Regions from separate parts of the Mesorhizobium sp. BR1-1-6 genome, predicted to be linked through region 3. Evidence: predicted binding sites of a transcription regulator. Region 3 holds the regulator's gene; each other region holds the start of a gene.

Region 1 (7,943 bases), on a different contig from region 3:
GGCAAGGCGGTCTCGACAACCGACGTGTTCAACGCGCTGTCGCGGCGCGACAATGAAGCGCTTCCGCCGCTGCCGCGCGTGGTCGACTTCCACAGCCTGCGCAACTGGCTGGAGATTACGCGCAACGACCTTGAGCCGGCGGCCCGCGCCATCGAGCCCGCCATCGGCAAGGCACTTTCGGTGCTGAACAAGGCCGGGGCCGGTTTTGCCCGCATGTCGGGTTCCGGCGCCACCTGCTTCGGCCTGTTCGAGACCGGCAACGTCGCCAAGCGCGCGGCCGCCGACATCCGTGCCCGGCAACCCGACTGGTTCGTCGCCGCGACGCGCAGCATGACGGCGGAGGCAGATGCCCATGGCCAGGACTGACGAGAGCCGTTCCTTCATTCCGGTCCGCATCGCGGTGCTGACCGTTTCCGACACGCGCAGCCTTGCCGACGACAGGTCCGGCCAGACGCTGGCCGACCGCATCGCGGAAGCCGGCCACATCCTTGCCGCCCGCGATATCGTCACCGACGATGGAGACAAGATCCGCAACAAGGTGCTCGGCTGGTCGAAGGATGATGGGATCGATGTGGTCATCACCACCGGCGGCACCGGCTTCACCGGGCGCGACGTGACGCCGGACGCGCTGGAGCCGATCTTCGAAAAGCGCATGGATGGTTTTTCCGAGGTGTTCCACCGCATTTCCTACGACAAGATCGGCACCTCCACGATCCAGAGCCGGGCGACCGGCGGCGTCGTCAACGCCACCTTCGTCTTCGTGCTGCCGGGCTCGCCCGGCGCCTGCAAGGATGCCTGGGACGGCATCTTGAAGGCGCAGCTCGACTACCGGCACATGCCCTGCAACTTCGTCGAGATCATGCCGCGCCTGGACGAGCACCTGCGGCGCGGCATGTCGGCTCCGTGAAAGCCGAGGCAAGGCGCTGGTTTCACGCCGCGTTTGCCAGGCAGAACACCGCCTTCGCCTTCGAAAGACCATTCCAAACCGGATGCGGCAGGACGTATCGTCTCGCGGCGGCGGCCATCGCCGTTGAAGACGGGCGGACGCGATGACAGTGCATAATGGCGGGTGCCATTGCGGCAACATACGCCTTCGATTTTCAACCGAGCTCGATCCATCGAAAATCGAGGTTCGCGCCTGCCAGTGCTCGTTCTGTACCAAGCATGGCTCGCGCGCCGTCGCCGATCCGGACGGCAGGCTGATCATCTGGGTCAAGGACATCCAGCGATTGAAGAAATACCGTTTTGGATTGGGGACGGCCGACTACCTGATCTGCGGTGAATGCGGTGTCTATACCGCCGCAATCGCCGGAGAGGACGATGCCAGGGCAATCGTCATCATCAACGCCCTGGACGATCAAAGGTCGTTCAGTCAGGAACCGATCCCGGTCGACTACGACGCGGAAAGCAAGGCAGAGCGTCAAGCCAGACGTCGTCTTCGCTGGATGCCTGTGGAGATGCGTTTTAGCGAATGACCGGCTCGCCGTGGAAGCGCCGGCGCGAGGACCGCGAGACACCGAAACCACTTCCATCATCAGCCGCGGCCGGCGCGCCGCCACCCGCGTGATCGGAAACTAGCTGCGCGTCACATGTGCAACGCACGTAGACAGAGCAGCTGCAAAATCATTTGGACGGGCGGTGCTCTTGTTTTGCCGGAGCGGCCCAGATTTCGGCATCCAGCCGCTTGGTCGCCAGGCCGCGAGCGAGAGCCTCGGCGCTGCCGGCTGTTTTCGACAAGGATGTGGCCTGGCGCTTGCTGATCAGCAGCCCGTCGGCCAAGGCACGGTTTCCCGAGAAGATACGGGCCAGGAATGGCGCGCGGCCGGCGCGTGTGCGTGAAAACCGCGCCGCCATGGTTTGCCTCGTATGCGCAACGACCTCGTCGATCCATCCGTCGACCAGCCGCGCGCCCGGTTCCAGCAGCAACAGCCAATCGCCTTTCGCGTGCCGGATGGCCGCCGCGACACCGTCGGTCGCATACTGGCACCCGGCATGCTCGGCGACGCGATGAGTCTGGTCGGTGGAACCGGTGTCGCAGACGATGACCTCGCGCACCACGCCCTCGACCGCGCCGCCGATCAGCGTCGCCAGGGTGCGAGCGAGGCCCTCCTCGTCATTGTGGGTCTCTATGAGAACGGTGAGCATCATTTGCCGAATAGCGGAAAGCGGAACGCAGCGCCAGTTTTTGCGGCGCACCATAGAAAGTTCTTGCTTTGTTCTCGTTTGGCAAATAGGATTAAATTCATGAGCAGAGCGATTCGAAACAACATGGACAGTCCCTGGGAGCGGGCGAAGATGGAACCGATCATGCGCGCCGACATTGCCGCCTTCGGAGCAGGACGAGCCGAAATGGCCAATGCTATGATCGAGCAGAGCGGCATGCGCGTGCGTCCGGACCGCAACCGCGGCCGGTCGGCAGGCATCAACCCGTCCGGCCGGTTCGAGCCGGTCAGCCGGCATGTCTTCGACGATGGCTGGAACTCGCTGGAGGAACTGCCTCCCTTCAAGACCGAGGTGCAGGTCGAGAAGCCGCGTACCATAATCACCCGCAATGAATCGCCCGACATCTCCTTCGACCGCTCGATCAATCCCTATCGCGGCTGCGAGCATGGCTGCGTCTATTGCTTTGCGCGGCCGACGCACAGTTTCATGGGCCTGTCGCCGGGGCTGGATTTCGAATCCAAACTGTTCGCCAAGCCCGACGCGGCGCGCCTGCTCGACAAGGAACTGTCGAAGGACGGTTACCAGCCGCGAACCATCGCCATCGGCACCAATACCGATCCCTACCAGCCGATCGAGAAGCAGTACCGGATCATGCGCGAGATCCTCGAAGTGCTGGAGGCGCGCGGCCACCCGGTCGGCATCGTCACCAAATCCGCCCTGGTGACGCGCGATATCGACATCTTGTCACGCATGGCTGAACGGGGCCTCGCCAAGGTGGCGTTGTCGGTGACCACGCTCGACCGCATGCTGGCGCGCACCATGGAGCCACGCGCCTCGACGCCGGCCAAGCGGCTGGAGGCGATCAGGCAGCTTGCGGATGCCGGCATCCCTGCTTCGGTCATGGTGGCGCCGATCATCCCCGGGCTGACCGATCAGGAGATGGAACGCATCCTCGATTCGGCGCACCATGCCGGCGCACGCGAGGCGGGCTATGTCGTGCTGCGCCTGCCGCTCGAGGTCAGCCCGATCTTCAAGGACTGGCTGCTGCGCCACTATCCCGACCGCTATCGCCATGTGATGTCGCTGATCCGCTCGATGCGCGAGGGCAAGGATTACGATTCGGAATGGGGCAAGCGCATGAAGGGCGCGGGTCCTTACGCCTGGCAGATCGGCCGGCGCTTCGAAATCACCGCCAAGCGGCTCGGTCTCAATGCCGAGCGGCGCACGCTGCGGACCGACCAGTTCGTCGCCGCCGGCAAGGACCAGGAGCAGTTGATGCTGCTTTGAACGACCGCGGCTGTTTGCCGCCGTGGCGAAAAAATCCCGTCCGGCCTGCCCCGGCCTGCAGACGGTGCCCTCCCGGTCCGGCGCCCCACCCGACCCGGAGGGACTTGCGGAGAATCAGAGCCGATGCGAACCTCGCCGCAACATGGCTCGCGCGCGTTCTGATTCTCCGCCTCTCTTCGAAATCGTCGAGAAACCCGATTTCTCCTTCGAGACGAAGGCGATGGCCGAAGGCCTGTGGCCGGTCGCGGGGATGGACGAGGCCGGACGCGGCCCGCTGGCCGGACCGGTGGTGGCGGCTGCGGTCGTGCTCGACCCTGCCAACATCCCCGACGGCCTCGACGATTCCAAACGGCTCAGCCATTTGCAGCGCGAGGCGCTGTTCGTGCGCATCATCGGCTCCGCGCTCGGCGTGTCGATGGCCTCAGTCAGCGCCGAGGGCATTGACGGCAGCAACATCCTCAAGGCGAGCCTGGAGGCGATGCGCCGTGCGGTCGCCGGCCTGCCGGTGCAGCCGAAGCTCGCGCTTGCCGATGGGCGCGACGTGCCGCCGGGCCTGCCTTGCACGGGGCGCGCGCTGATCAAGGGCGACCAGCGCTCGCAATCCATAGCCGCCGCCTCGATCGTCGCCAAGGTGATGCGCGACCGCATGATGTGCGGCTGCGGCAGCCATCACCAGCACTACGGCTTCGAAGTGCATATGGGCTATGCCACGGTCCGCCATCGCACCGCGATCGAGACGCACGGGCCGGTGGCGCGGCTGCACCGCGTGTCGTTCGCGCCATTCAGGCTTGAAGGTGCCGAGGTGGTGGAAGAAGAGAGCTTCGCCGGGCTGGATTAGGGCGGCTCGATCTATCTTGCGTTGGTAGGATTGGCGAAAGCGGCGGTGACAGCCAATCTCCCCCCTCGTGGGAGAGATGTCCGGCAGGACAGAGGGGGGCGCTGTCCCTCCAGCCTATCAGTTAGTCTTGCCCAGGTTCCCTGCACTATCGGCACCCAATTCAGCTGATTTTGAATCGAGCGCTGGCGTTCCTTCGCGCCCCCCTCTGCCCTGCCGGGCATCTCCCCCACGAGAGGGGAGATCGGCAGCGTTGACCTCCGCGCCACAACAAAAAAGCCGCCGGGTTTCCCAGCGACTTTTTTCATTTCTGTTGTTTTCAGCTCAGTTCAGCTTCGCCTTCACATCGGCGAGCGAGGTCTTGAACAGGTCGGCTCCCGCCTTGGCGTCGATCTTGCCGGCGAGCAGCGTGCGAGCGGCTTCGACGGCGATGTCGACGGCGCTGGCGCGCACTTCGCCGATCGCCTCGCGCTCGGCCTGGCCGATCTTCTGTTCGGCAAGAGCGGTGCGCCGCGCGACGTAGTCCTCGGTCTTCTTGTGCGCCTCGGCGGCGAGCAGTTCGGCTTCGCGCTTGGCCGCGGCGACGATGTCTGCGGCCTCCTGCTCGGCTTCCTTGCGCTTGCGCTGGTATTGGCCAAGCAACTGCTGGGCCTCCTCGCGCAGCCTGCGCGCCTCGTCAAGCTCGCTGCTGATCCTGGCGGCGCGGGCATCGAGCGCCTTGGCGATCAGGCGGGGCACCTTGATGTAGATGGCGATACCCAAAAAGATGACCAGGGCGATCGTGGCCCAGAGCGTTGCAAGAGATGTGGCGTCCATGATGCGCTCCTCACCCGGCCACGGACTTGACCGCGGCCGCGATCTCGGCCTTGCTGGCCTTGCCGCCGACCAGCGCCTCGACGATCGCCGAGGCAGTGTCCTCGGCGATGCTGCCGACTTCCTTCATGGCGTTGGCCTTGATGGAAGAAATGCGCGCCTCGGCCTCGCCGAGCTTCTCGTCGAGCGCGGCCTCGATCTTCTTGCGCGCGGTCTCGGCTTCCGCCTTGGCCGCGTCATTGGCCTGCTGGCCGATGGCGTTGGCGTTCTTCTTGGCTTCCGCCAGCTCCTGCTCGTAAGCAGCAACGGCGGCGTCGGCCTCGCCCTTCAACTTCGCGGCCTGATCGAGATCCTGGCTGATACGGTCGTTGCGGACATCGATGATGCCGCCGACGCGCGGCACCACCACCCTCTTCAGGAAGAGGTAGAAGAGCCCGAACGTGATCGCCAGCCAAAGAAGCTGCGACGGAAACGTCGCCGGATCGAATGGCGGAAACATGCCATGAGCTTCGGCAGGCACGCTGGTGCCGGAATGCGTGTCGCCTTCCGTCGCAGCGTGGCCAGCCTCGGTGGCAGGCGCGGACTCTTGCGCAAAGGCAGATGTCACGAACATGGACTATCCCCTGATATCAGACCCGCCGCTCTCGCGGCCGGCCTGTCCAATCTTCCCATAGCTTAGCCAAATGGCGGCTCAGCCAAACAGGGGCTCAGCCGAACAGGGCCAGCAGCGCGATGAGAAGCGAGAAGATGCCCAGAGCTTCGGTCACGGCGAAGCCGAAGATCAGACGGCCGAACTGGCCATCGGCGGCCGACGGGTTGCGCAGCGCGCCCGAGAGATAGCTGCCGAAGATGTTGCCGAGGCCAATGCCCGCGCCGCCCATGCCGAGGCAAGCGATGCCGGCGCCGATGTACTTTGCTGCTTCTACGTCCATTTGTTCAACTCCTTTGGATCTGAAATTCCGTTGCGATTCCATTCCGGCGGCAATGTTGAAAACTCTTGCGCCGGAAATTTTTTATCAGTGCCCCGGGTGCAGGGCGTCGTTGAGATACATGCAGGTCAGCACCGCGAAGACATAGGCCTGAAGGAAGGCGACCAGCAGTTCGAGCGCGGTCAACGCCACGGCCATCGCCAGCGGCAGCACCGAGCCAGCGACGCCGACCGCGCCCAGCGCCGAGAGGCTGACGACGAAGCCGGAGAAGACCTTCAGCGTGATGTGCCCGGCGAGCATGTTGGCGAACAGACGAACCGAGAGGCTGACAGGGCGCGAGACGAAGGAGATCACTTCGATCAGCACCACCAGCGGCAGCAGGAACACCGGCACGCCTTGCGGCACGAACAGCTTGAGGAAACCAAGGCCGTGCTTGCCGAAACCGTAGACAATCACGGTGCCGATAACCAAGACGGCGAGGCCGAAGGTGACGATGATGTGGCTGGTGACGGTGAAGAAATACGGGAACAGGCCAAGCAGGTTGGCGACCAGCACGAACATGAACAGGGAAAACACGAAGGGAAAGAACTTCATGCCCTGCGTGCCGGCGGCGTCGCGCAACATGTTGCCGACGAATTCATAGGCCATTTCGGAGATCGATTGCAGCCGGCCGGGAACGAGGCTGCGGCTCGACGTCGTCAGAAACAGGAATGCCGCGGCAACGACCACGGTCGCGACCATGAACAGCGCCGAATTGGTAAAGGACAAGTCGTAGCCGCCGATATCGATCGGTATCAGCTTGTTGATATGGAACTGGTGGATCGGATCGACCTTGTCAGCTGCCACGTTCAAACCCCGTCAGTGCCGCATGCGGCCTTGTTACCATGCCGCCCGTCGAAAGGCGGCTATTTCCAAATGCCGCCTGAAGAGCGGTCACTTGCTGTCGTCGCGGCCAGAGCGCGATTTGTCGCCCTGTCCGAATTCCGCCACAACGCCTGCCGAACGCATGACATTGAGCACGCCCGCGCCAAAACCAAGCAGCAGAAACACGATCAGACCCCATGGCGATGTCCCCGCCAGACGGTCGATGATCCAGCCGATGGCGGCACCGACCACCACCCCGGCGATGAACTCGCTGGACAGCTTGAGTGCCTGACCGTACCCGGTCACTGGTTTCGCGTCTTTCCCCTCGAGCCGGTCCGGCCGTCTTGTCGCAAGCGATGCTTCAAGTTCACGCCGGCGGCGCTCAAGTTCGTCGTCGCGGATGGCGGCTTCGTGCTGCTTGCCGCGGCCGGTTTCTCCGGTCCCGCCTGGCCCAGTTTCATCGGCCATCGCAACCCCCCTGCCCGGGCAGACCGTCACCGTCCGTCCGCTTCTAAAGTCGCCGGCAACATAGTTAGAGGGTTTGCGCCCGTCAAGCCACGGGCGGAAGTTCGTTACCATGTATTTTATACAATGAAATCAATATAATAGAGAGGTGCGACATCGTGCCCGCCATGGCGGCGCGGACGCCTTGAGCGAATCCTCCGCGCGACGGCTCTTCGAGAGACCGCGCAGCCGCGCAAAAATATGGACGCCTATCGGGCGTTCAGCTCCAGCCGCCGCCATAGGTGCGGTAGAAGATATGCAGGCCGATCTTGGTCATCTTCTGCATCGTACGCGCCCAGTTGGGATGGACGTAATTGGCATAGTAATGGGTCGACGATCCGACTTCGGGAATGAAGACCTTGCCGGCGGTCACCGCCATGCCGACATCCTGCGCGGTCTTGTAGGCGACCGGGTTGTCGATGCGCTTCTTCCTGCCGTCGCAGGCGAAGGAGAACTGGCAACGGTTGAACCAGCTGTCGTTCTGGTAGACGACGCCGCAGATCGAATTGGGATAGGCCGGATTGCGGACACGGTTGAGGATGACCTGG
Region 2 (7,943 bases), on a different contig from region 3:
GGCGATCCCCGCGCCACGGCGCTTTTGGCGGCCATCGACAACACCGACAGAACATTGCGATCGCTGGAAATCGCCGCCATTGCCGCGACCGGCGCCCGCCCGAACGTCGACTTTGCCCTGGCCGTTCTGACGCGCAGCCTCGACCTGCCGCGCGATGCGCCGTTCCAGCTGTTCGCGCTTGGACGCAGCGTTGGCTGGGCCGCCCACATGGTCGAACAGGCAATGAGCGGCGGCAGCATCAGGCCGCGCGGTCGCTACGAGGGATTATTGCCGTAGGATCGGAAGAAAAGCGCTGCGCGCTCACGACATGGTGTCGAGCTTGCGCTGCATGGCCGCGATCTGGTCCTTCAACTGCTGCAGATCGTCGGGTTTTTCCGGCGTTTCCTTCCTGGCCGGTTCGGCGGGGGCCGCCGCAGGTGCCGAGCCTGCCGGCGGGAAAGGCGTGAACAGCCGCATGGCATTCTGGAACATTTCCATGTTGCGGCGCGTCTGCTCCTCCAGCGCCTTGATCGGCGTGGCCATCTTCATCATGTCGAGTGGTGACTTGCCGATGGCGCCCTTCATCTGCTCGCGGAAGCGCTCCTGTTCCTTGGAGAAGGCGATCATCGACTGTTCGAGGAAGCTCGGCACGATCATCTGCATCTGGTCGCCGTAGAAGGCGATCAACTGGCGCAGGAACGGGATCGGCAGCATGTTCTGCCCGTCCTTGTTCTCCAATTCGAAGATGATCTGGGTCAGAACCGGATGCGTGATGTCGTCGCCGGTCTTGGCGTCCTGCACCGTGAACTCTTCGCCCTTCTTGACCATTTCGGCCAGGTCCTCGAGCGTCACATAGGTGCTGGTGCCGGTGTTGTAGAGCCGGCGATTGGCATATTTCTTGATGACGATCGGATCGTCTTTCGCAGCCATCTGCATCCTCCCCGGACACCGGCGCGCCTGAGTAAGCCGCCGGTAACGATTGCGCCCGTTCAAAGGATATGCGCAAAAGCGTCACAATTCCAAGCAGTTTGTGCAGTGCGGGATTAATTATCGCTGCATGGCCGGTGAAATATGCTGCGCAGCAGCGGACAGCTTGATGTCGCGGCCATGCGCAGCTTGCTTGCGACGCATGGGTGCCCTGCCGATTTCCGGTTTGACTCGGGGTTGGGAAAGGGCAAGAAAAGTCTTCAATGACAGAACATCAGCTTGAAGTTTGGAGAACAGAATGCCCGCTTCCAATGCCATCGTCGTCGCCAGCGCGGCGCGCACACCGGTCGGTTCCTTCAACGGCGCTTTCGCCGCCACCCCGGCTCACGAGCTTGGCGCCGTCGTCGTAAGGGAATTGTTGTCGCGCGCCGGCGTCGAGGCGGCCGAAGTCGACGAGGTCATTCTTGGCCAGGTGCTGACCGCGGCCCAAGGGCAGAACCCCGCCCGCCAGGCTTCGATCCTCGCCGGGCTGCCCAGGGAGACCACCGCCTGGGGCCTCAACCAGGTGTGCGGCTCGGGCCTGCGCGCCATCGCGCTCGGCATGCAGCAGATCGCCACCGGCGATGCCAAGGTGGTTGTCGCCGGCGGCCAGGAATCGATGTCGATGTCGCCGCACGCCCAGCATCTGCGCGCTGGCGTCAAGATGGGCGACTACAAGATGATCGACACCATGATCAAGGATGGACTGTGGGATGCCTTTAATGGCTATCACATGGGCAACACGGCCGAGAACGTCGCCCGCCAGTTCCAGATCACCCGCGAGGACCAGGACCAGTTCGCGCTGGCCTCGCAGAACAAGGCCGAGGCCGCGCAGAAGGCCGGCCGGTTCAAGGACGAGATCGTCGCCTTCACCATCAAGGGCAAGAAGGGCGATACAATTGTCGACCAGGACGAATACATCCGCCATGGCGCGACGCTGGATGCCATGACCAAACTGAAGCCGGCCTTCGACAAGGACGGCACTGTGACCGCCGCCAATGCCTCCGGCATCAACGACGGCGCCGCCGGCGCGCTTTTGATGAGCGAAGCGGAAGCTGCCAGGCGGGGCATCACCCCGCTGGCGCGCATCGTCTCCTGGGCGACCGCGGGCGTTGACCCGGCGATCATGGGCACCGGTCCGATTCCCGCCTCGCGAAAAGCGCTGGAAAAGGCCGGCTGGTCGGTCGGCGATCTCGACCTGATCGAGGCCAACGAGGCTTTCGCCGCGCAGGCCTGCGCGGTCAACAAGGACATGGGCTGGGATCCCTCGATCGTCAACGTCAATGGTGGCGCCATCGCCATCGGTCATCCGATCGGCGCCTCTGGCGCGCGCATTTTCAACACGCTGGTCCACGAGATGCGCCGAAGAGGTGCCAAGAAGGGTCTCTCCACCCTGTGCATCGGCGGCGGCATGGGCGTCGCCATGTGCGTCGAAGCGCTCTAAAAGAGAAGTGAATGGGGAGTAGCGAATAGGGAAGAACGGCGTCGGCGCAATGGGATATCTGATCCCTACTCGTCATTCGCTACTCCCTGTTCACTCTCCCAACCAAAGGGAGGGAGCGCATGACCAAGGTTGCAATCGTCACGGGCGGATCGCGCGGCATCGGCGCGGCAATATCGATGGCGCTGAAGGAAGCCGGCTATTCGGTTGCCGCCAACTACGCCGGCAATGATGAGGCGGCGAGCAAGTTCACGGCCACAACCGGCATCAAGACCTACAAATGGTCGGTCGCCGACTACGACGCCTGCGCCGCCGGCATCAAGCAGGTCGAGGCCGATCTGGGCCCGGTCGCGGTGCTGGTCAACAATGCCGGCATCACGCGCGACGCCATGTTCCACAAGCTGACGCGTGAGCAGTGGAAGGAGGTCATCGACACCAATCTCTCCGGCGTTTTCAACATGACGCATCCGCTGTGGAGCGGCATGCGCGACCGCAAGTTCGGCCGCGTCATCACCATCTCCTCCATCAATGGCCAGAAGGGCCAGGCCGGCCAGGTCAACTACTCCGCGGCCAAGGCCGGCGACATCGGTTTCTCGAAGGCTCTGGCCCAGGAAGGAGCCCGCGCGGGCATCACCGTCAACATCATCTGCCCAGGCTATATCGCCACCGAAATGGTCCGGGCGATCGATGAGAAGGTGCTCAACGAACGCATCATCCCGCTAATCCCGGTCGGGCGCCTCGGCGAGCCGGAGGAGATCGCGCGCTGCGTCGTCTTCCTCGCCTCCGAGGACGCCGGCTTCATCACGGGATCGACCATCACCGCCAATGGCGGCCAGTACTTCGCCTGAGGTCTCGCCGGGCTGCCGGCTTCCCGGTGCCGATTGAAGGAGGGCTCGTTCGCCATCCGCTTCGGATGTCCGTGACGCCGTCCGATGACGGCTGTCGGCCTACTGTTCCAATCCGGCACGCAAAGGTTAATCGCGGCAGCGGGTATTGTGCAAAACTGCCTGGATAAGCTGTGCATTGTCGGTGGAAAACCTATGCGTAACACTACATCTTGTCGTGAACAAACAGGGAAAATCCCGACATCGCCGATTCGTCGCCCTTTCGTTCCATGTTTGGCCGCAATGTTAACGAGAGCAGTTGCAATCGCCTGTCAAACTGTTAATTTCTATTAAGAAAGTTCAACAATTTCATAAGCTTGGATGAAGCAAGGCGGGCTGCCACACGGCTTTGCCAGCGAAAGTTAACGGCGGCTCTCGCCTAGCATGAAACGGGCCAATTCCGTGATTCAGCATGTGGTAAGGATCATCAGCCAAAACTCCACATCTAGCCGTGAACAAAACCTGAATCCGGGCGAGTCAGCGATTCGTCGCCGATTCGTTCCAGACTCGTTCCAACCCTTAATCAGCAGCCGAACCGAAGCTCGACGGAGGTGACTTCGAACCGCCAGCGGAACATTCCGCTTTCGCTTCGCGCCTGAAATCCCTATGTGTCGCCTGTCATACGCGCCACCCGAGGCGTGCTCCCGACAATGAGAGGCCAGAAAGCCTTATTTCCGAGCCGATGAACATCCATCCGAAACCCACCGAGCCGCTGATCCTATCGGGTCGCGACGTGACTGCCGTGCTTGGGCCGACCAACACAGGCAAGACCCATCTCGCCATCGAGCGCATGGTGGCGCATGAAAGCGGCATCATCGGCCTGCCGCTCAGGCTCTTGGCGCGAGAGGTCTACACCCGCGTCTGCGAAAAGGTCGGTGCCCACAAGGTGGCGCTCATCACCGGCGAGGAGAAGATCCAGCCGCCAGGCGCCAGATATTCGGTCTGTACCGTCGAAGCCATGCCGCGCGAGACCGATGCCGCCTTCGTCGCCATCGACGAGGTGCAGCTTGCGGGGGACCTCGAGCGCGGCCACATCTTCACCGACCGCATCCTGCATCTGCGCGGCCGCCAGGAGACGCTGCTGCTCGGCGCCGCCACCATGCACGGCATCTTGCAGCGCCTGTTGAAAGGCGTCTCGGTGGTGACACGACCGCGGCTGTCACATCTGGCCTATGCCGGTTCGAAGAAGCTGACCCGCTTGCCCCGGCGCACAGCGATCGTCGCCTTCTCCGCCGACGAGGTCTATGCCATCGCCGAACTGATCCGCCGCCAGCAGGGCGGTGCGGCCGTCGTGCTTGGCGCGCTCTCGCCCCGCACCCGCAACGCCCAGGTGGCGCTGTTTCAGTCGGGCGACGTCGACTATCTCGTCGCCACCGATGCCATCGGCATGGGCCTTAACCTCGATCTCGACCATGTCGCCTTCGCCCAGAACCGCAAGTTCGACGGCTATCAGTATCGCAACCTGACGGCGGCCGAACTTGGCCAGATCGCCGGGCGCGCCGGCCGGCACCTGCGCGACGGCACCTTTGGCGTCACCGGCCAGGTCGACCCGCTGGACGAGGAATTGGTCAAGAAGATCGAAAGCCACGACTTCGACCCCGTGAAGGTTCTGCAGTGGCGCACAGCGCGTTTCAATTTCGCCAGCCTCGACGCGCTGAAGCGCTCGATCGAGACCAATGCCCCGGTGGAAGGCCTGACCCGTGCGCTGCCGGCAGTCGATGCGCAGGCGCTTGAGCACCTGTCGCGTGACGAGGACATCAGGGCGCTCGCCACCGACGCAAGGCGCGTCGCGCTGCTGTGGGAGGCCTGCGCGCTCCCCGACTACCGCAAGATAGCGCCGGCCCAGCACGCCGACCTCATTGCGTCGATCTACATGGACCTCGCCAGGCATGGCCATGTCGACGAGAATTACATGGCCGAGCAGGTGCGCCGCGCCGACACCACCGAGGGCGACATCGATACGCTGTCGCATCGCATCGCCCAGATCCGCACCTGGACATTCGTGTCGAACCGGCCCGGCTGGCTGGCCGATCAGGCACACTGGCAGGAAAAGACGCGCGAAATCGAAGACAGATTGTCGGATGCGCTGCATGAGCGGTTGACGAAACGCTTCGTAGACCGCAGGACTTCCGTCCTCATGCGGCGCCTTAGAGAAAATACCATGCCTGAAGCCGAAATAAGCCCAACCGGAACCGTCCTCGTCGAAGGCCACCATGTCGGCGAGTTGCAGGGGTTCCGTTTCACCGCCGATCAGAGCGCTGGCGGCGAAGACGCCAAGGCCGTGCGCGCGGCCGCCCAGAAGGCGCTGGCGGCGGAGTTCGAGGCACGCGCCGAACGCTTCGGCGCATGCGCCAATGGCGACATCGCGCTCGGTTCCGACGGCACGCTGCGCTGGATCGGCGCGCCGATCGGCACTCTGGTTGCCGGTGAAGACGCGCTGAAGCCGCGCCTGGTGCTTTTGGCCGACGAACAGCTGACCGGCCCGGCGCGTGACAAGGTCGCCGCGCGCGCCGAGCGCTTCGTCAATTTCCAGATCGAATCCCTGCTGAAGCCGCTGGTCGATTTAAAGAATGCCGAGCAGATATCGGGTATCGGCCGCGGCATTGCCTTCCAGCTGGTCGAGAATTTCGGCCTTATCAATCGTCGCGACATCGCCGAGGAGATGAAGTCGCTCGACCAGGAAGGCCGCGCGGCATTGCGCCGGCTGGGCGTGCGCTTCGGCGCCTATCATGTCTTCGTGCCGGCGCTGATCAAGCCGGCGCCCGCGGGATTGGTGACGTTGCTGTGGGCGCTGAAAAACGATGGCAAGGACAAGCTCGGCTTCGGCGACGTCGTCCATGCGCTGGCATCGGGCCGCACCTCGGTGGTCATCGATCCGGCTTTCGACAAGGCCTTCTACAAGCTTGCGGGCTACCGAAATCTCGGCCGCCGCGCCGTGCGCATCGACATTCTGGAACGGCTGGCCGACCTGATCCGCCCGGCGACCAACTGGAAGCCCGGCCTCGGCCAGCGTCCGGATGGCGCCTATGATGGCCAGTCTTTCATGGTGACGCCGCCGATGATGTCGATTCTCGGCGCCACGGCCGACGACATGGAAGAAATCCTGAAAGGTCTTGGCTATCGTGCCGAGCCGAAGCCGGCGGCCGAAATCAAGGCACGGCTGGAAGCGCAGGACAATGCCGCCCGGGAAGCCGTGGCGGCCAAGCTGGCAGCGGAAGAGGCCGCGCGCACCGAGCAGGCCAAGGCGGCGGAGGCGGCTGCGACGGACACGCCTGAGGAGACATCAGCGGAAGATCCGGAAACTGCGACTGCCCAGACCGCCGTCGAAATTCCTGCTGAACCCATTGCGGAACCGGCCGAAACTGTTGCGGAAGAACAACCCGAAGCTCCAGCCGAAGCTACGGAAGAGGTTGCGTCTGTAGCAGAAGCCGTGCCTGAGACTCCTGCCGCCGAAAGCGCCGACGCTCTCACTTCCCCCTCGACGGGGGAGATCGCGGAGCGAGGCGAGGAGGGGGACAGCGCCGACGCTCCCCAACAGGGACCCGCTGCGGAAGCCGAAGAGCCTAAGCCGATCCTGTTGTGGCGGCAGGGCCGCTTCGACCAGCGGCCTCGTCACCGTCACCACGAGAACCGCGCCCGGCCGCGCAACGGCCAGGCGGCGCGCTCCGATGCCCCGGCGGATGCCGCTGTCGGCCAGCCCGGCACCCGGCCCGCCCATGAAGGGCGCCGCGATGGCGCCGGCAAGCCGCGTTTCGATCGCTCGAAGTTCAAGCCCAGGCCGCAAGGCGAAGGCGGGGAACGGCGGGAGGGAAAGCCGCAGGGCGAGCGTTCTGACCGCCGTGAGGGCCGGCCGGGCGGCAGTCCGGAAGGCAAGGGCGGCCCGCAAGGCGGCAAACCCTCGTTTCAGGCAAAACCGCGCGAGGAGCGCCCGGTGCGCTTCGATCCCGACTCTCCCTTCGCCAAGCTCGCCGCTTTGCGCGACCAGCTGAAGAAATAGCCGCACAGGATCCGATGGTCGCCCCGATGGCCACCGACCGCCAGCGTATCGACAAATGGCTGTTCTTCTCGCGCGCGGTGAAATCGCGCTCGCTGGCCGCCAAACTGGTCGTGGCCGGCCGGGTGCGCATCAATCGCGACAAAGCAGCGCAGGCCTCCGACCTGGTCAAGCCTGGCGACGTCCTGACCATCACGCTGGAGCGGCGCATCTTCATCTGGAAGGTGCTCGATGCGGGAAGCCGGCGCGGCCCCGCCGTGGAGGCACGCACGCTCTACGAAGACATGTCGCCGCCTGCCGCACCGACGGGCGAGGCGCCTCCCGACGCGATCCCAGGGCTGCGCGAGGCCGGAAGCGGCCGCCCCACGAAGAAGGAGCGCCGCGAGACCGACCGCTTGCTTGGCGACGACTGACCGCCGGTGCACGGAGGCATGTATGTTCTTCCACGCCGCCGACACAACGGTCCGAGCACATGACCGATGCCCGCCATTGCCGAGCCGTTGGAATTCCATTCCGGCAATGCCGGCATGGCCGGAATGGCCGCCCTTGCAAGCGGGCGCCAAAGGCGTTACCTCACGGAAAAAGCCAACAAAAACGGGACGTCCCGGAGCAGATCGATGACCTATGTCGTGACCGACAATTGCATCAAATGCAAATATATGGACTGCATCGAGGTCTG
Region 3 (7,943 bases):
AAGCCGATCCTTGACGGCATCGGCGCCACGGAAATGCTGCATATTTTCATCTCCAACCGCTTCGATGACATGAAGCCTGCCTCCACCGGCAAGGCCGTTGGCGGCTATCAGGCGCGCGTCGTCGACGACGAAATGCGCGAAGTGCCGCGCGGCACCGCGGGCAGGCTCGCGGTGCGGGGACCGACCGGCTGCCGCTACATGGCCGATGCCAGGCAGAGCGACTATGTCCGCGACGGGTGGAACCTCACCGGCGACACGTTCTGGCAGGACGAGGACGGTTTTTTCCACTTCGCAGCGCGCTCCGACGACATGATCGTCAGTGCCGGCTACAACATCGCCGGCCCAGAGGTCGAAGCGGCGCTGCTGGCGCATGCCGATGTCGCCGAATGCGCGGTGGTCGGCGCCGAGGATGCCGAGCGCGGCCAGATCGTCGAGGCTCATGTGGTGCTCGTGAAAGGCGTGGCGCCAGACGCAATGACCGTCAAGCGTCTGCAGGATCACGTCAAGGCCACGATCGCGCCCTACAAATATCCGCGCTCGGTAAAATTCATCGCCGCTTTGCCCAAGACGCAGACCGGCAAGATCCAGCGCTTCCGGCTGCGCGCGGAGAAGATCAATTGAGCAAGCCCTACGACCCGTCCGCCGAGGGCGCGGAAATGTCGTTCAAGGAGCGCATGTCCTACAGCGACTATCTGCATCTGGAAAAGGTGCTCGAGGCGCAGGAGCCGCTTTCGTCAGCCCATGACGAGATGCTGTTCATCATCCAGCACCAGACATCGGAACTCTGGATGAAGCTCGCGCTGCACGAAATCGGCGCCGCAATCCGCTCCATCCGCGCCGACCGTCTCGAACCGAGCTTCAAGATGCTTTCGCGCGTCGCCCGCATCTTCGAGCAGCTCAACAATGCCTGGGACGTGCTGCGCACGATGACGCCCAGCGAATACACCGAGTTCCGCGACGCGCTTGGCCAGTCCTCGGGCTTCCAGTCGTGGCAGTACCGTGCCATCGAGTTCATGGCCGGCAACCGCAATCTCGCAATGCTCGGACCGCACAAGCACCGGCCGGACCTCAGCGAGAAACTGGAGGCGATCCTGGCGCAACCGTCGCTCTACGACGAGGCGCTGCTGCTGCTCGCCCGTAACGGCTTCGACATCGGTGCCGACGCAAGGCGTACGGACTGGCGCGAAACGCGGACCGAGAACGAAGAGGTCCTTGTCGCCTGGCAGATCATCTACCGCGACCCGCAGCGCTACTGGATGTTCTACGAACTCGCCGAGAAGCTGGTCGATTTCGAGGATTATTTCCGCCGTTGGCGCTTCAACCACGTCACCACGGTCGAGCGCATCATCGGTATGAAGCGCGGCACCGGCGGCACATCGGGCGCGTCCTACCTGAAGAAGATGCTGGAGGTGGAGTTGTTCCCGGAGCTGTGGAAGGTCCGCACCCGGCTCTGACGTAGCTTTGCCGACTGCATATCGTTATCCCGAACCCACTGCGCTTTTCTGAGCGACAGGCTCTTAAGTCACCGCCGCCTTGACGGCGAAACGCGCCTCCTGCCACGCGTCCGTGCGCAAAATGTCTTCCAGCACCTCGACAGCCTGCCAGACATCGACATAGCCGACATAAAGCGGCGTAAAGCCGAAGCGAATCGTGGATGGCGCGCGGAAATCGCCGATCACGCCGCGCTCGATCAAGGCCCGCATCACCTGATAGCCATGCGGGTGGAGGAACGAAACCTGGCTGCCGCGCTCATTGCCATCGCGCGGGCTTTCGAGTTCGAGGCCGTAGGCGCCGCATTTTGCCTCGACCAGTTGGATGAACAGATCGGTCAACGCCATGCTCTTCCTGCGCACCTCTGCCATGTCGACGTCGTTCCAGACATCGAGCGCCCCTTTGAGCGCGCGCATCGACAGCACAGGCTGCGTGCCGCAGAGAAACCGGCGGATGCCTGTGCCGGCAGCAAAACCCTGTTCGAAGGCGAATGGCCGCGCATGGCCCCACCAGCCGCTGAGCGGCTGGCGGACATCGCCATGGTGGCGCTCGGCCGCGTAGATGAAGGCCGGGGCACCCGGGCCGCCATTGAGATATTTGTAGGTGCAGCCAACGGCGAAATCGGCATTCGAACGGTCGAGCTCGACGGGCAAGGCGCCGGCGGTATGGCAGAGATCCCAGACGATCAGCGCGCCGGCATCATGTGCCGTCCGCGTCAGCGCGGCCATGTCGCGCAACTGCCCGGATTTGTAGTTGACGTGGTTGACCAGGATGACCGCGACCCGCTCGTCGATCAGTTCTTCTATGGTCGGCGCATCGACACCCTCGAGCCGCAGCACCGTGCCCGGCCGCGTCGAGGCAACGCCTTCGGCCATATAGAGATCGGTCGGAAAGCTGTCCCCCTCGGCGACGATGACTGACCTGTCCGGCCGCATCCCGAGTGCCGCATGCAGCACCTTGTAGATGTTGATCGAGGTGGTATCGCAGACCACCGTCTGGCCGGCGGCGGCCCCGATCAGGCGCCCGAGTTGGTCGCCGAGTTCGACCGGCATGTCGAACCAGCCGGCGGTGTTCCAGGCGCGGATGAGATCCTGCGCCCACTCCTGCGTGGCGGCCTTCTGCAGCTCGCCGAACACGGCGGGCGAAGCGGCGCCCAGCGAATTGCCGTCTAGATAGATCACCCCCTGGGGCAAGGTGAAGCGGTCACGCATGGCACGCAGCGGATCCGCGGTGTCCATTGCCTTGATCGCTGCGAGATCGGGAATTTTGCTCATGGTCGCGATGTTCCTCGGTGAGAAGAGCGCCCTGGAAACGGGCCGGCTGTTTTGCCGCCCGGGCAAGGGCTGGCCGCATAGAGGCTCAAGAACAGGGTGAACGCCCGGTTCGATCTTTGCTCGATTTCCGCCCGAGGCAGTTCCTCGAGCACCCCAACGATCCGGCGAACCTGGAGATCGCCGATCAAAAGACTGATGTAGATGTCGGCGGCTTCGGCAGGATCGTCACAGGCGATCAGGCCGGCCCGACTTGCGGTTCGAAGCAGGTCGCCAACAAGCGGCATTATGGTATTGCGGCCGAATTGCGCGATCGATTGGCCAAGCGTGCCTGTATCGTTGACGTCGCCGGCCGCGGCGCGATTGAGCGCCACCGCCTTGTCGCCCGTCACGAGGGTCAGCAGGACTGGCCCGAGCAAGTTCAGGGTTTCGAGCGGATCGCGCGCCCGGTGAAGGGCGTCCTCCAGCAGCTTCCTTGCCTCTCCCGCATTGGCTTCGATCAAGGATCGAAACAGGGTCTGCTTGTTGCCGTACCAGTTGTAGAGGGTTTCGTTCGAGGCCGATGCCCGCTTGGCGATAGCAAGCAGGGAGGCGCTCTTGTAGCCGGTTTCCCGGAGCACCGCATAGGCGGCCTCCTCTATCCGTTCGCGTCGCGCGGCCTGCTTCGGCGTGGTCATTGGTGTTCCTCTTCGAAAACCGTACATTATTATACGGTTTCGTCAAGCGAACGAACGAACGCAGCCCGTCGCGACCAGTGGTGGTGTCTGGCCGTTTTCCGGCGGAAGTTGGCATTTTGGTTTCGTTTCGTTCACGAGCCGCAGGGGTTTCTAATCCGCCCAAACGCACCCCGCACCTGCCGGTCACCCAGCTTGCAGGCTTGTGCCAAGAGTGGAGACCGGTCGGGCCACAGGCCATTAACCAAAATAGTTTCAAAGGGCCCGGGAGCGCATTGACGACGGACCGCGCTGGCAGGATGCTGGCTGCGGGAGGGCATTTCGTTTCCGTCGCCTTAACAAATTCATTAAACTTTAAATGGTTGCGGAACACAACTGGAACAGATAGGGTTTGTTCTGGGTTTGTTTTCTGATTCTGGTTCCAGACCCTTCGTGCAATGCCTTTGGGGGCCGCCATGCTCACGCGCAAGCAACATGAACTCTTGATGTTCATCCATGAACGGCTGAAGGAAAGCGGCATTCCGCCGTCCTTCGACGAGATGAAGGAAGCGCTGGACCTCGCCTCCAAGTCGGGAATTCATCGGCTGATCACGGCGTTGGAGGAGCGCGGCTTCATTCGCCGCCTGCCCAACCGGGCGCGCGCGCTGGAGGTGCTGCGCCTGCCGGACTCGATCGCGCCGGGTCTTAACGCGGCAAAGAAGTTCTCCCCGAGCGTCATCCAGGGCAGCCTCGGACAGGGCAGCAGCCCTAGCCGGCAGATCAAGCCGGCGACGTCTTCGCGTCTGCCCGCTGTCGGCAATGACGACGACGCTGTTTCAGCGGTGTCGATCCCGGTCATGGGTCGCATCGCAGCGGGTGTGCCGATCGATGCCATCCAGCATCAGACGCATTCCATTTCAGTGCCGCCTGACATGATCATGGGCGGCGAACACTATGCGCTGGAGGTCAAGGGCGATTCGATGATCGAGGCCGGCATTTTCGACGGCGACACGGTCATCATCCGCAATGCCGACACCGCAAGTCCTGGCGAGATCATCGTGGCCCTGGTGGACGAGGAGGAAGCAACGCTGAAGCGCTTCCGCCGAAAGGGTGCTTCGATTGCGCTCGAGGCTGCCAATCCGGCCTATGAAACACGTATTTTCGGACCGGACAGGGTCAAGGTGCAAGGCAAGCTGGTCGGGCTGATCAGGCGCTACTGAGCGGGCTCGGCGGTGGGCTTTTCGGGTTTGCGGTAAGGCGGCAATCCCCTTGCTTCGCGTGAGAATTTTCGCTGTTCATGCCAGGGCCGATATGGCCGGTCGACGGCAAAGCTGACCAGCGCCGGTGCCGTCGCCGATTGCCGGTCGAAGAAGACGGCGGCGCTTCCCTTGCGAGCGAGCTGCCGCTTGGTGATGACGAGAACCAGCGGATTGTGGCAGGGATCGTAGCCCGCGGGGTCGTTGATGACGATCAGATCCGCATAGGAGCAGGCCCTCCAGGCGTCCTTGCGATCCTCCACCTGCGCGATGATCGCCCCCGAGGTATGCCGGGCCATGCACAGGCCCGTGAAGCAATAGAAAGGCGCTCCCGCCGGAAGTTGCGCGGGATCGAAGATGTCGAACTGTCGGTCTCCGCTGTCGAACAGTTCCGGCGCAACGATGGTTTCGGACTTCAGCGCGCGTTTCCAATTATCGACGGTGAATTCGTTCGGGCGCGCCCGGTTGATCGCGAGCTCGCCGCCGCCGATCGGCAACGCCACCAGGCGGGCATCCTCCGAAATCAGCACGTCCGGCGTGCGCGTGTCCGAGACGGTCAACAGGCCGGCGAGCGCGAAGGGAAGTGCCGTCAGCCGCAGCCATGTCGTGGCCATCGTCGCGATGACCAGGGCGATCGCCACCAGAAGGACGGATTGCTGCGAAATCAACCCGACCGCGTCGACCGGCGAGCGTTGCGAGATCCATCCTGATATGGCGATCATCGCGGTCAGTCCCTTGCCCATCAGATAAAGGGATGGTCCATCGAACCCGAACGGCATCAGCAGCGCGCTGGCAACCGCAAGGAACATCACGACAGAAACGATCGGCATGACGGCAAGATTGGCGAACAGGCTGAGCGGCGACACGCGCTGGAAATGCCAGATGGCGAAAAGCGCCGTGGCGCTTCCCGCGATAATCGAGGTCATCGCCAGCCCACCTGTCGCCAGCAGCAATTTTCGCGTCAGCAGGCCAGGCAAGGTCCGTTGCGGCGGCGGGGTCCGCGCTTTGTCGGCTTTGCGATCCGACCAGCCGGCATAGGCGCCGACCAGGGCCGCGGTGGCGGCGAACGACATCTGGAAGCTCGGCCCTACCACCTCGTGCGGCGACACCACGATGACGGCGATCGCCGAAATAGCCAGATTGCGCATGGTGAGTGCCGCCCGATCGAACAGAACGGCGATCAGCATCACCGCCAGCATGATGAAGCTGCGTTCGGCGGCGACAACGACGCCCGAAATGACGAGGTAGGCGGCGATCGAGAAAAGTGCCGCCGCGGCCGCGTATTTCTTGACCGGCCGACGGGAGGAAAAGTTCGGAAACAGCGCGAAGCCGCCACGCAGCAGACCCATGACGGTGCCGGCGACCAGCGCCATGTGCAGCCCGGAAATTGAGATGATGTGGTAGATGCCGGTGCGTCGCATCGCTTCATTGATCTCGTCGGGAATCCCGGCGCGAACACCCACGATCAGCGCCGCGGCGATCTCGCCCTCGGCGCCGCCGATGCTGCCCCTGATATGGTCGGCAATGCTTTCGCGAGCACTCTCGATGGCGGCTGAGAGGGCGGCCCACAACGGCCTGTCATCGGCTGAGACGATTTTGGGGTTGCCGAGAAAGAAGCCGCTGGCGCCTATGCCGGCGAAGTAGCTGTCGAAGGAAAAGTCGTAGCTGTCCGGCCGCACCGGCCCGGTCGGCGGCAACAGCCTGGCATAGCCGGTCACGAGGGAGCCGGCCGTCACTTCAGCCGGCACCTTGCGCGCCGAAAGGCGAACGCGCTCGGGCGCGTAGCGTAGTTTCGGCCGCGCGGTCGATGTCACATCGATGGTCAGCCGGATGCGCCCGGTCTCCATCTGGTCGACCGAAACGACGCGGCCGGTGATTTGCGTGGAGATTTCCGAGCCCAGCATCCGCGTTCCCGCTCGCCACGTCTCGACTTTGCCGGCGAGCATGCCGAGCGCGCACAACAGCGCCGCCATGAAGCACAGATGCGTTTTCGGCCATGAGCGTGAAACGAGCGCGCACAGCGACATCAGGATCGCGACCGCGACAGGCTTGGCAAAGCCCGGCTCCGCCGCCAACGAAAAATACGCAATCGATCCGCACGCCAGGAACACCGGGACGAGCAGGAAGCCTATGCCCCGATCGAGTTCGAGCTCGGACGCTCTGGCCACGCCGTTGCGCAGACGAGGCCACGAGGCACGGCCGAACTCACGGCGCAGGCGCTCGGCCGCGCCGGCTGCGGGAATGCCGGGCGGCGTGGAAACATCCGCCGGCGGCGACTTGCCCGGCTGCTGTAGGGGCGGCAACGCCAGCGGCAATGAGGCGGGCGCGGGCATGGCAAAAAGAGAGCGTTCGCTGACGCCGGCAACGACGTCCTCGCCTTCCTCCGCGCCCCGGCCCGCTCCAGCCATCGGGTCTGCCCCTTGCGCCCTCGACACCCTATGCTACATGAACGCGCGACGCGCGAAAGTGCGTGTGATCCGCACCCCGCTCCAGACGTTTCCCGAGAGTTGTATGTCCGACAAGGTTGTCACCCGTTTTGCCCCCTCGCCCACCGGCTACCTGCACATCGGCGGCGCGCGTACGGCGCTCTTCAACTGGCTCTACGCCAAGCACACCGGCGGTACGATGCTGCTGCGCATCGAGGACACCGACCGCGAGCGCTCCACCGATGCGGCGACAGCAGCCATTCTCGAAGGACTGACTTGGCTCGGCCTCACCTGGGACGGCGACGCCGTCTCGCAGTTCGAGCGCGCGCCGCGCCATCGCGAGGTGGCCGAGGAGCTGGTGCGCATGGGCAAGGCTTACTACAGCTACGAGACCCCTGCCGAGCTTGAGGCAATGCGCGACGCGGCGCGGGCCAAGGGCCTGCCGCCGCGCTATGACGGAAGCTGGCGTGACCGCGACCCTTCGCAGGCGCCTCCTGGCGTCAAGGGCGCGATCCGCATCAAGGCGCCGACCAAAGGCGAGACGGTGGTGCATGACCGTGTCCAGGGCGACGTGCGCTTTCCCAACAAGGATCTGGACGACTTCATCATCCTGCGCTCGGACGGCAATCCGACCTACATGCATGCCGTCGTCGTTGACGATCACGACATGGGCGTCACCCACATCATCCGTGGCGACGACCACCTGACCAATGCCGCCCGCCAGACCGTGATCTACAACGCCATGGGCTGGGATGTGCCTTCAATGTCGCACATACCGCTGATCCACGGCGCCGACGGCGCCAAGCTGTCGAAGCGGCACGGCGCGCTGGGCGTGGAGGCCTACCG
Region 4 (7,943 bases), on a different contig from region 3:
CGCGACGGCCGCGGCCAGGCGATCGCGGCCTCTCCCGAGGCGATTTCGGAGCGCGTGCTGGCGGCGCTGACGCGCTGGTCGGCCGAATATATCCTCCAAACCGCCTTCGCCGAGGACGGGCTCGACGGCGCGGCCACCGTTGCGCATGCGCTGGTGCAGCGCGCCGTCGACGCGCATCCCGGCATTGCGCGCCTGAGCGTCGCGCTCGACCGGCCGGTGATCGGCCTCGGTGCCTCCGCGCCGCTGCACTATGCCGGACTCCCGCCATTGGTCGGCAATGACTGCGTGGTGCCTGATGACACCGATGTCGCCAACGCGCTCGGCGCCGTTGTCGGCCAGGTCCGGGTATCGGCGGAGGCGCGCGTCAGCCAGCCCAAGGAAGGTCTGTTCCGTCTTGCCTCGGGCGAGACCGTGCGCGATTTCCTCGACGAGGCGGCGGCGATCGCGGCCGCCGAGGCCGATGTGCGCAGCATCGCTGCGCAGCGCGCCAGGGATGCCGGCACTGACAGCGCCGAGATCGATGTCGCGACCGAATTCCGCGTCTCCACCGTCGAAGCCCAGCGTATGTTCATCGAGGCACATGTGGTGGCGGTGGCTTCGGGCAGGCCACGGATCGCGGTGTGATGGAGGGTGTAATCTCCCCCCTTGTGGGGGAGATGGCCGGCAGGCCAGAGGGGGGCGCTGTCCCGCCAGCGTCTCGGAGCAGCGCCCGCTCATACTCGACGTCGACCGACTGCACGAAATACCGAAACTTGCCGAGGTCGGCATTCCTTCGCGCCCCCCTCTGCCCTGCCGGGCATCTCCCCCACTTGGGGGGAGATTGGCAGCGTCGCCGCCGGCACCAAGCCTAAAAACCGCGCCTACCTGCCTTGCCTTCACCCTAAGCTGAATTGACCCTGCACTCCCAACATGCCAAAGGCCCGCGAAAGCCTTTCATCTGGAGTAGCCTGATGACCGATCGCGTCGAAATCGCCGGATTGCGGATCGCCCGCGAACTTCATGACTTCGTTGTCAACGAGGCCGCTCCGGGCACCGGCATCGACCCGGACAAATTCTGGAACGGCTTTTCGGCCATCGTCCACGACCTCGCGCCGAAGAACCGGGCACTGCTGGCAAAGCGCGACGCTATCCAGGAAAAGCTCGATGACTGGTATCGCGCCAATGGCGCGCCGGTCGACATGGAAGCCTACAAAACCTTCCTGAAGGAGATCGGCTATCTCGTCCCCGAAGGCCCGGTCTTCTCGGTGACGACCGAAAAGGTTGATCCCGAGATCGCCGTCGTCGCCGGGCCGCAGCTTGTGGTGCCGGTGATGAATGCGCGCTATGCGCTCAACGCCGCCAATGCGCGCTGGGGCTCGCTCTATGATGCGCTTTACGGCACCGACGCGATTCCCGAGACGGACGGCGCCGGGAAGGGCAACGGATTCAACCCCGCGCGCGGTGCGAAAGTCGTCGCCTGGGCCAAGGACTTTCTCGACCAGTCGGTGCCGCTCACATCGGGCAAATGGGCCGGCGTCAACGGCCTTTCGCTGGCCAATGGCGCGCTGCGGCTCAGCGCCGGCGCCGGCTCGACCACGCTTGCCGATGTCAGGCAGTTCGTCGCTTATCGCGGCGATGCCGCCAACCCGCAAGCCGTGCTGCTGGTCAGCAACGGCCTGCATATCGAGATATTGATCGACCGCGATAACCAGATCGGCCGTACCGATCCGGCCGGCATCGCCGACATCATCCTGGAATCGGCGCTGACCACCATCCAGGACTGCGAGGATTCGGTCGCGGCGGTGGATGCGCAGGACAAGGTTGTCGTCTACCGCAACTGGCTTGGCCTGATGAAGGGCGACCTGGCCGAAGAGATCACCAAGGGCGGCCGGACTTTTGTCCGCAAGCTCAACCCCGATCGGTCCTACACCTCGCCAAATGGCGGCACGGTGACGCTGCCCGGCCGCTCGCTGATGCTGGTCAGGAATGTCGGCCACCTCATGACCAATCCGGCGATAACGGACCGAGACGGCAACGAGGTGCCGGAAGGCATCATGGACACCGCGCTGACCGCGCTGATCGCGCTGCACGATATCGGGCCGAACGGCCGCCGCGCCAATTCCCGCGCGGGCTCGATGTATGTCGTGAAGCCCAAGATGCATGGACCCGAGGAAGTCGCCTTCGCCGTCGAGATATTCGATCGCGTCGAGGCCTTGCTCGGCATGGCCAAAAATACCATCAAGATGGGCATCATGGACGAGGAGCGGCGCACCACCGTCAACCTCAAGGAGGCGATCCGCGCCGCCAGGGAGCGCGTCGTGTTCATCAACACAGGCTTCCTCGACCGCACCGGCGACGAGATCCACACCTCGATGGAAGCCGGCCCGATGATCCGCAAGGGCGACATGAAGCAGGCCGCCTGGATTTCCGCCTACGAGGCCTGGAATGTCGACACCGGGCTAGAATGCGGGCTTGCCGGCCATGCCCAGATCGGCAAGGGCATGTGGGCGATGCCCGATTTGATGGCGGCGATGCTCACCGAGAAGATCGCCCACCCCAAGGCCGGCGCCAACACCGCCTGGGTGCCTTCGCCGACCGCGGCGACGCTGCACGCCACCCATTATCACAAGGTCGATGTCCACGCCGTCCAGGCGGCGCTGAAGAGCCGGCCGAAGGCCAAGCTCGACGACATCCTGTCGGTGTCGGTCGCGGTGCGGCCCAACTGGTCTCCGGCCGACATCCAGGCGGAACTCGACAACAACGCGCAAGGCATTCTGGGCTATGTCGTGCGCTGGATCGACCAGGGCGTCGGCTGCTCGAAAGTGCCAGATATCAACGATGTCGGCCTGATGGAGGACCGCGCCACGCTGCGCATCTCCTCGCAACACATCGCCAACTGGCTGCATCATGGCGTCTGCACGGCCGACCAGGTGATGGAAACGATGAAGCGCATGGCTGATATCGTCGACCAGCAGAACCAAGGCGACCCGCTCTACCGGCCGATGGCCGCCGATTTCGACGGCTCCGTCGCCTTCCAGGCCGCCTGCGACCTCGTCTTCAAGGGCCGCATCCAGCCCAACGGCTACACCGAGCCGGTGCTGCACGCGCGGAGGCTGGAACTGAAGGCGAAGGGAGCGGCCTGAACCGGAGATTTGGAGCCGGCGGCGTTCCGTTCCCCTCCTCTCGAGCGAGAGCGCGCTACGCCGCCTGTGCCACCCGCTCCGAACTCATCCGGTAAGAGATCGCTTCGGCCAAGTGAATGCGGCCGACGGTCTCGCTGGCGTCGAGATCGGCCAGTGTTCTCGCCACCTTCAGCACACGGTGATAGGCCCGCGCCGAGAAGCCGAGCTTTTCGCTGGCGTCCTTGAGCAGCGACAGGCCCGATGCGTCGGGCATGGCGATCTCCTCGATGACCGCCGGCGCGCAATGCGCGTTCGTGGTGGCGCTGGTGACGCCGAGCCGTTCGAAGCGCTCGCGCTGGAGGGCGCGGGCACGCGCCACGCGCAGCGCCACGTCGGCGCTCTTCTCCGCCCGGTCGGGCCGGATCAGGTCGCTGGCCGAAACCGCCGGCACCTCGATCCTGAGGTCGATGCGGTCGAGCAGCGGGCCCGAGATGCGGGCCTGGTAGTCGGTGCGGCAGCGATCGCCGCGCAAGCAGCGATAGCCCGGTTCGCCGGCCATGCCGCATCGGCACGGGTTCATCGCCGCCACAAGCTGGATGCGCGCCGGATAGGTGACGCGGTGATTGGCCCGCGCGATCATGCAGTCGCCGGTCTCCAGTGGCTGGCGCAACGCGTCGAGCGTCTGCGGCGTGAATTCGGGAAATTCGTCGAGGAACAGCACGCCGTGGTGCGCAAGCGACACTTCGCCCGGCCGCGCCCGGATGCCGCCGCCGACCATCGCCGCCATCGAGGCCGAATGGTGCGGCGCGCGGAACGGCCGCCGGTCGGTCAGCTTGCCTTCGCCGAGCTCGCCGGCGACGGAGGCGATCATCGACACTTCGAGCAATTCCTTCGGCGCCAGCGGCGGTAGGATCGACGGCAGCCGCTGCGCCAGCATCGATTTTCCCGATCCGGGCGGGCCGACCATCAGCAGGTTGTGCCCACCGGCCGCCGCCACCTCCAGCGCTCGTTTGGCGGTTTCCTGGCCCTTGATATCGGCAAGATCGGGCAGGTCGCGCGCCGCGGCATGGATGCCGGCCTCCGGCCGGGACAGCACCTGCGTGCCGCGGAAATGATTGGCGATGGCAATCAGGCTGCGCGGCGCGAGTATGTCAAAGTCCTTGCCGGCCCAGGCGGCTTCCGGGCCGCAGGCGAAGGGGCAGATCAGGCCCTTGCCTTCAGAATTGGCCCCAATCGCGGCCGGCAAGGCGCCGGCGACGGCGGCGATAGTGCCGTCGAGCGATAGTTCGCCAAGCACGACATAGCCGGCCAGCATGTCGCCCGGAATGGCGCCAAGCGCCGCCATCAGGCCGAGCGCGATCGGCAAATCGTAGTGGCTGCCCTCCTTGGGCAGGTCGGCGGGCGCCAGGTTGACAGTGACCTTCTTGGACGGCATCGACAGGCCGGAAGCATGCAGTGCCGCCTGCACCCGTTCGCGGCTTTCGGCCACCGCTTTGTCGGCCAGGCCAACGATGTGCATGTTGACCTTGCCGGGCGCGATCATCACCTGCACGTCGACCGGCACGGCCTCGATGCCTTGGAAAGCAACCGTGCGAACCCGCGCCACCATGTCTTGCCCCCGGATCTGGGCTTGCCCCAAGCCTTTTGCAATCAGGCCGCGAAGGGCCTGGGCCGGAGACAATCACAGTTCCTCGGCTAAATCAAGAACATTACAGGAACATGCAATCGCTTAAGTTGCGGCGCGATTGTCTCCGGTTGCAAAAACGGAACATGGTTAATACAAAATGAAAACGGCTATTTCCGCTTGGCCTCCACCGCGTCCCAGAACAGGCTGGCGATGTCGGCGCCGCCGAAGCGTTTGACTTCGCGCACGCCGGTCGGCGAGGTCACGTTGATCTCGGTCATGTAGTCGCCGATGACGTCGATGCCGACGAGGATGAAGCCGCGTTCCCTCAGTGCCGGCCCGATGCGGGCGCAGATCTCGCGCTCGCGCTCGGTCAGCTCGGTCTTCTCGGCGCGGCCGCCGACATGCATGTTGGAGCGGGAATCGTGCTCGGCCGGCACCCGGTTGATGGCCCCGACCGGTTCGCCGTCGATCAGGATGATGCGCTTGTCGCCCTTGCGCACGTCCTTCAGGTAGCGCTGCACGATGTAGGGCTCACGGAACAACTGGCCGAACATTTCGAGCAGCGAGGCGAGGTTGCGGTCGGCCTCCAGCAGGTGGAAGATGCCCGCGCCGCCATTGCCGTAGAGCGGCTTGACGATGATGTCGCCGAATTCCTTGCGGAAGGCGGCGACCTCCTGGGGATCCTTGGTGATCAGCGTTTCCGGCATCAGGTCGGAAAACTCGGTGACGAAGATCTTTTCCGGGCTGTTGCGCACCCAGGCCGGGTCGTTGACCACCAGCGTCCTGGGGTGGATGCGCTCCAGTATGTGCGTGGTGGTGATGTAGTTCATGTCGAAGGGCGGATCCTGTCTCAGCAGGATCACGTCCATCTCCGACAGGTCGGTTCGCACCTTCTCCCCCAGCGAATAGTGGCTGCCCTTCTCGTCGCGTACCTGCATCTCCTCGATGCGGGCGAACACCTTGCCGTCGCGCAGCGACAGCCGGTCGGGCGTGTAGTGGTAGAGCTGATGGCCGCGCCGCTGCGCCTCCAGCGACAGCGCGAACGAAGTGTCTCCGGCGATCGACACGGTGGAGATGTGGTCCATCTGGACGGCGATTTTCAGCTTCATGGCAGGTCCCCAGCACGGTCGATGAGAGAGCGATATAAGGGTCCCGGCGCCTTCTGCCAATCGGGCCACGCCTCTAGCGGTCGAAGACCAGCCTGGAATAGCCGAGAAAGGACAGCGCCATGGCGGCCAGCGAAGCGAAAGCAAGGGCGGCCAATGGCGGGGTTGTCGGCAGGACGACAAGGATGGCGCAGTAGACCAGATAGTTGGCGATGCTGGTGGCTATGCCGATGCTGCCATAGCGGGCACCTTCCCGCACCAAGCCGCGGCTCGACGGCGAGAAGGTCAGATGCCGGTTTATCTGCCAGGTGACGCAGAGTGCAAAGCCGATGGACAGCATGCGGGCGCTGAAAGGGCCGAGCGGCGTGACGGCAAGCAGCAGCCAGAGGGCGGCCGCGTCGGCGACGAAGCCGATGCCGCCGGCAAAGAGGAAGCGGATAAGACGGCTCACCGCTTCATGCGGCGCGAGGCGTCTTGCCTGGGCCGGCCTTCGCGGCAGTCGGCTCGCTGGCGCGCTCGCGCCGCTCTATGCGGCCCGAAGGCATCGACAGGTAGAAGATGCGCTTCTGTTCGGCGCGGCCGCGCGACACCGAATCGAGGATCACCCCAGTCACACCAGCCAGCATCGAGAGCAAGAGCAGGCCGACCGACAGCACCCATGTCGGCATGCGCGGCACCAGCCCGGTCTCGGCGAATTCGACCAGCACCGGCGCCATCAGGAACAGGCTCGACGCCAGGAAGACCAGGGCGAAGGCGCCGAAGAAACGTAGCGGTTGCGTTTCCTTCATCAGCATGGCGAACATCCAAAGGATCCTGGCGCCGTCGCGAAACGTCGAAAGCTTCGACGACGAGCCGTCCGGCCGCTTGCCGTAATCGAGCGCGATCTCGCTGACGGGCAATTTGAGCTGCGAGGCATGCACCGACATTTCGGTCTCGATCTCGAAGCCGCCGGAGACGGCCGGGAAGCTCTTGACGAAGCGCCGGGTGAAGACGCGGTAGCCCGAGAAGATGTCGGTGAAATCGCTGCCGAACAGCCCTTTATAGAGGCTGTTGAAGACGCGGTTGCCGAAGGCATGGCCAGTCCTGCCGGCATCGTCGGTGACGCCGCGCCGGGTGCCCACCGCCATGTCGGAGCGCTCGGTCAGAAGCGTGTTGATCAATTGCGGCGCGTCTTCCGGCGCATAGGTGCCGTCGCCGTCGGCCATCAGGTAAATGTCGGCGTCGATGTCGGCGAACATGCGCCGCACCACATTGCCCTTGCCCTGGCGCGGTTCGCGCACCACGATGGCGCCGGCGGCGCGGGCCCTGAGCGCGGTCAGGTCGCGCGAATTGTTGTCGTAGACATAGACCGTCGCCAAAGGCAGCGTCTCGCGGAAGCGCCGCACCACCTCGGCGATCGTCAATTCCTCGTTGTAGCAAGGCAGCAGCACGGCGATGGAGGGTTCGTAGCGAAGCTCTTGCGGCATTTTCCTCTCCGGGTGCCTCGCCGCCACGCGCGGTTCGCGCCGAAAGTCAGGCGCGTTCAGGCGGTTTTACTATTTATTGAAGCCGTTAAGGCTAGGTTTAAGGCCGACTTCACGAGTGTCGATTGGCCGAAAAAGCCCGGCATTCCTGCCAGGGGCGATGGGATGAGCACAGCCAGCAACGGCGCTTCCACCTGGAAGTCCGACATAGCGTTTGCGTTGCTTGCCGCCTTGCTGCTGCTGGCGCTCGATCTCTATGCCGGATTCCCGCAACTGGCCAACCCGGCCGGCGACAATGACAGCCTGCTGCAACTGGTGGAGGTTCGCGACCTCCTGGCCGGCCAGGGCTGGTTCGACCTGCACCAGTACAGGATGGGGCTGGAGGGTGGCTTCGTCATGCACTGGTCGCGGCTGCTCGACGCCCCGCTGGCGCTCGGCATGCTTGCCCTGTCGGCCCAGACGGGCAGTGCCGCTTTGGGCGAGCAGGTCGTGCAGGTGCTCTGGCCGCTCCTGCAATTCTGGCTCGCGCTGTTCTCCATCATGCGCGCCGCGCGCGCTTTCGCTGGCGAGCACGCGGTCTTGCCCGCCGCGGTGGTCGGCGGAGCGGCCCTGTATTATCTCGGAATCTTCTCGCCCGGCGCACTCG

The links. Region 3 encodes LexA, which represses DNA repair genes until DNA is damaged. Its sites were predicted from a motif close to TGTTCNNNNTGTGTTCNG; they were not measured.
Region 1: a site for LexA is predicted at 2,204-2,221, ahead of LB545_RS10815 (PA0069 family radical SAM protein). Genes of this name have one in related genera too.
Region 2: a site for LexA is predicted at 3,768-3,785, ahead of LB545_RS00795 (helicase-related protein). Genes of this name have one in related genera too.
Region 4: a site for LexA is predicted at 4,804-4,821, ahead of LB545_RS03730 (YifB family Mg chelatase-like AAA ATPase). Genes of this name have one in related genera too.

The regions. Positions count from the first base shown of each region.
Region 1 is NZ_JAIUHZ010000004.1:171,880-179,822, reverse strand. Features, by position in the region: gene LB545_RS10835 (4-(cytidine 5'-diphospho)-2-C-methyl-D-erythritol kinase) at 1-366, shown strand, start outside; gene moaB (molybdenum cofactor biosynthesis protein B) at 353-907, shown strand; gene LB545_RS10825 (GFA family protein) at 1,050-1,475, shown strand; gene LB545_RS10820 (glycosyltransferase) at 1,624-2,145, opposite strand; gene LB545_RS10815 (PA0069 family radical SAM protein) at 2,296-3,450, shown strand; gene LB545_RS10810 (ribonuclease HII) at 3,593-4,288, shown strand; gene LB545_RS10805 (F0F1 ATP synthase subunit B) at 4,610-5,101, opposite strand; gene LB545_RS10800 (F0F1 ATP synthase subunit B) at 5,112-5,711, opposite strand; gene LB545_RS10795 (F0F1 ATP synthase subunit C) at 5,806-6,030, opposite strand; gene LB545_RS10790 (F0F1 ATP synthase subunit A) at 6,115-6,873, opposite strand; gene LB545_RS10785 (AtpZ/AtpI family protein) at 6,961-7,359, opposite strand; gene LB545_RS10780 (cell wall hydrolase) at 7,616-7,943, opposite strand, start outside.
Region 2 is NZ_JAIUHZ010000001.1:145,580-153,522, forward strand. Features, by position in the region: gene LB545_RS00770 (citrate synthase) at 1-276, shown strand, start outside; gene phaR (polyhydroxyalkanoate synthesis repressor PhaR) at 301-909, opposite strand; gene LB545_RS00780 (hypothetical protein) at 1,027-1,224, opposite strand; gene LB545_RS00785 (acetyl-CoA C-acetyltransferase) at 1,205-2,389, shown strand; gene phbB (acetoacetyl-CoA reductase) at 2,509-3,234, shown strand; gene LB545_RS00795 (helicase-related protein) at 3,953-7,267, shown strand; gene LB545_RS00800 (RNA-binding S4 domain-containing protein) at 7,282-7,677, shown strand; gene fdxA (ferredoxin FdxA) at 7,882-7,943, shown strand, end outside.
Region 3 is NZ_JAIUHZ010000010.1:73,896-81,838, reverse strand. Features, by position in the region: gene LB545_RS19695 (AMP-binding protein) at 1-621, shown strand, start outside; gene kynA (tryptophan 2,3-dioxygenase) at 618-1,454, shown strand; gene kynU (kynureninase) at 1,518-2,765, opposite strand; gene LB545_RS19680 (TetR/AcrR family transcriptional regulator) at 2,762-3,439, opposite strand; gene lexA (transcriptional repressor LexA) at 3,892-4,635, shown strand; gene LB545_RS19670 (ComEC/Rec2 family competence protein) at 4,629-7,079, opposite strand; gene gltX (glutamate--tRNA ligase) at 7,183-7,943, shown strand, end outside.
Region 4 is NZ_JAIUHZ010000001.1:757,046-764,988, forward strand. Features, by position in the region: gene LB545_RS03720 (hydantoinase/oxoprolinase family protein) at 1-624, shown strand, start outside; gene LB545_RS03725 (malate synthase G) at 951-3,122, shown strand; gene LB545_RS03730 (YifB family Mg chelatase-like AAA ATPase) at 3,178-4,710, opposite strand; gene gshB (glutathione synthase) at 4,896-5,837, opposite strand; gene LB545_RS03740 (GtrA family protein) at 5,911-6,285, opposite strand; gene LB545_RS03745 (glycosyltransferase) at 6,290-7,300, opposite strand; gene LB545_RS03750 (GtrA family protein) at 7,463-7,943, shown strand, end outside.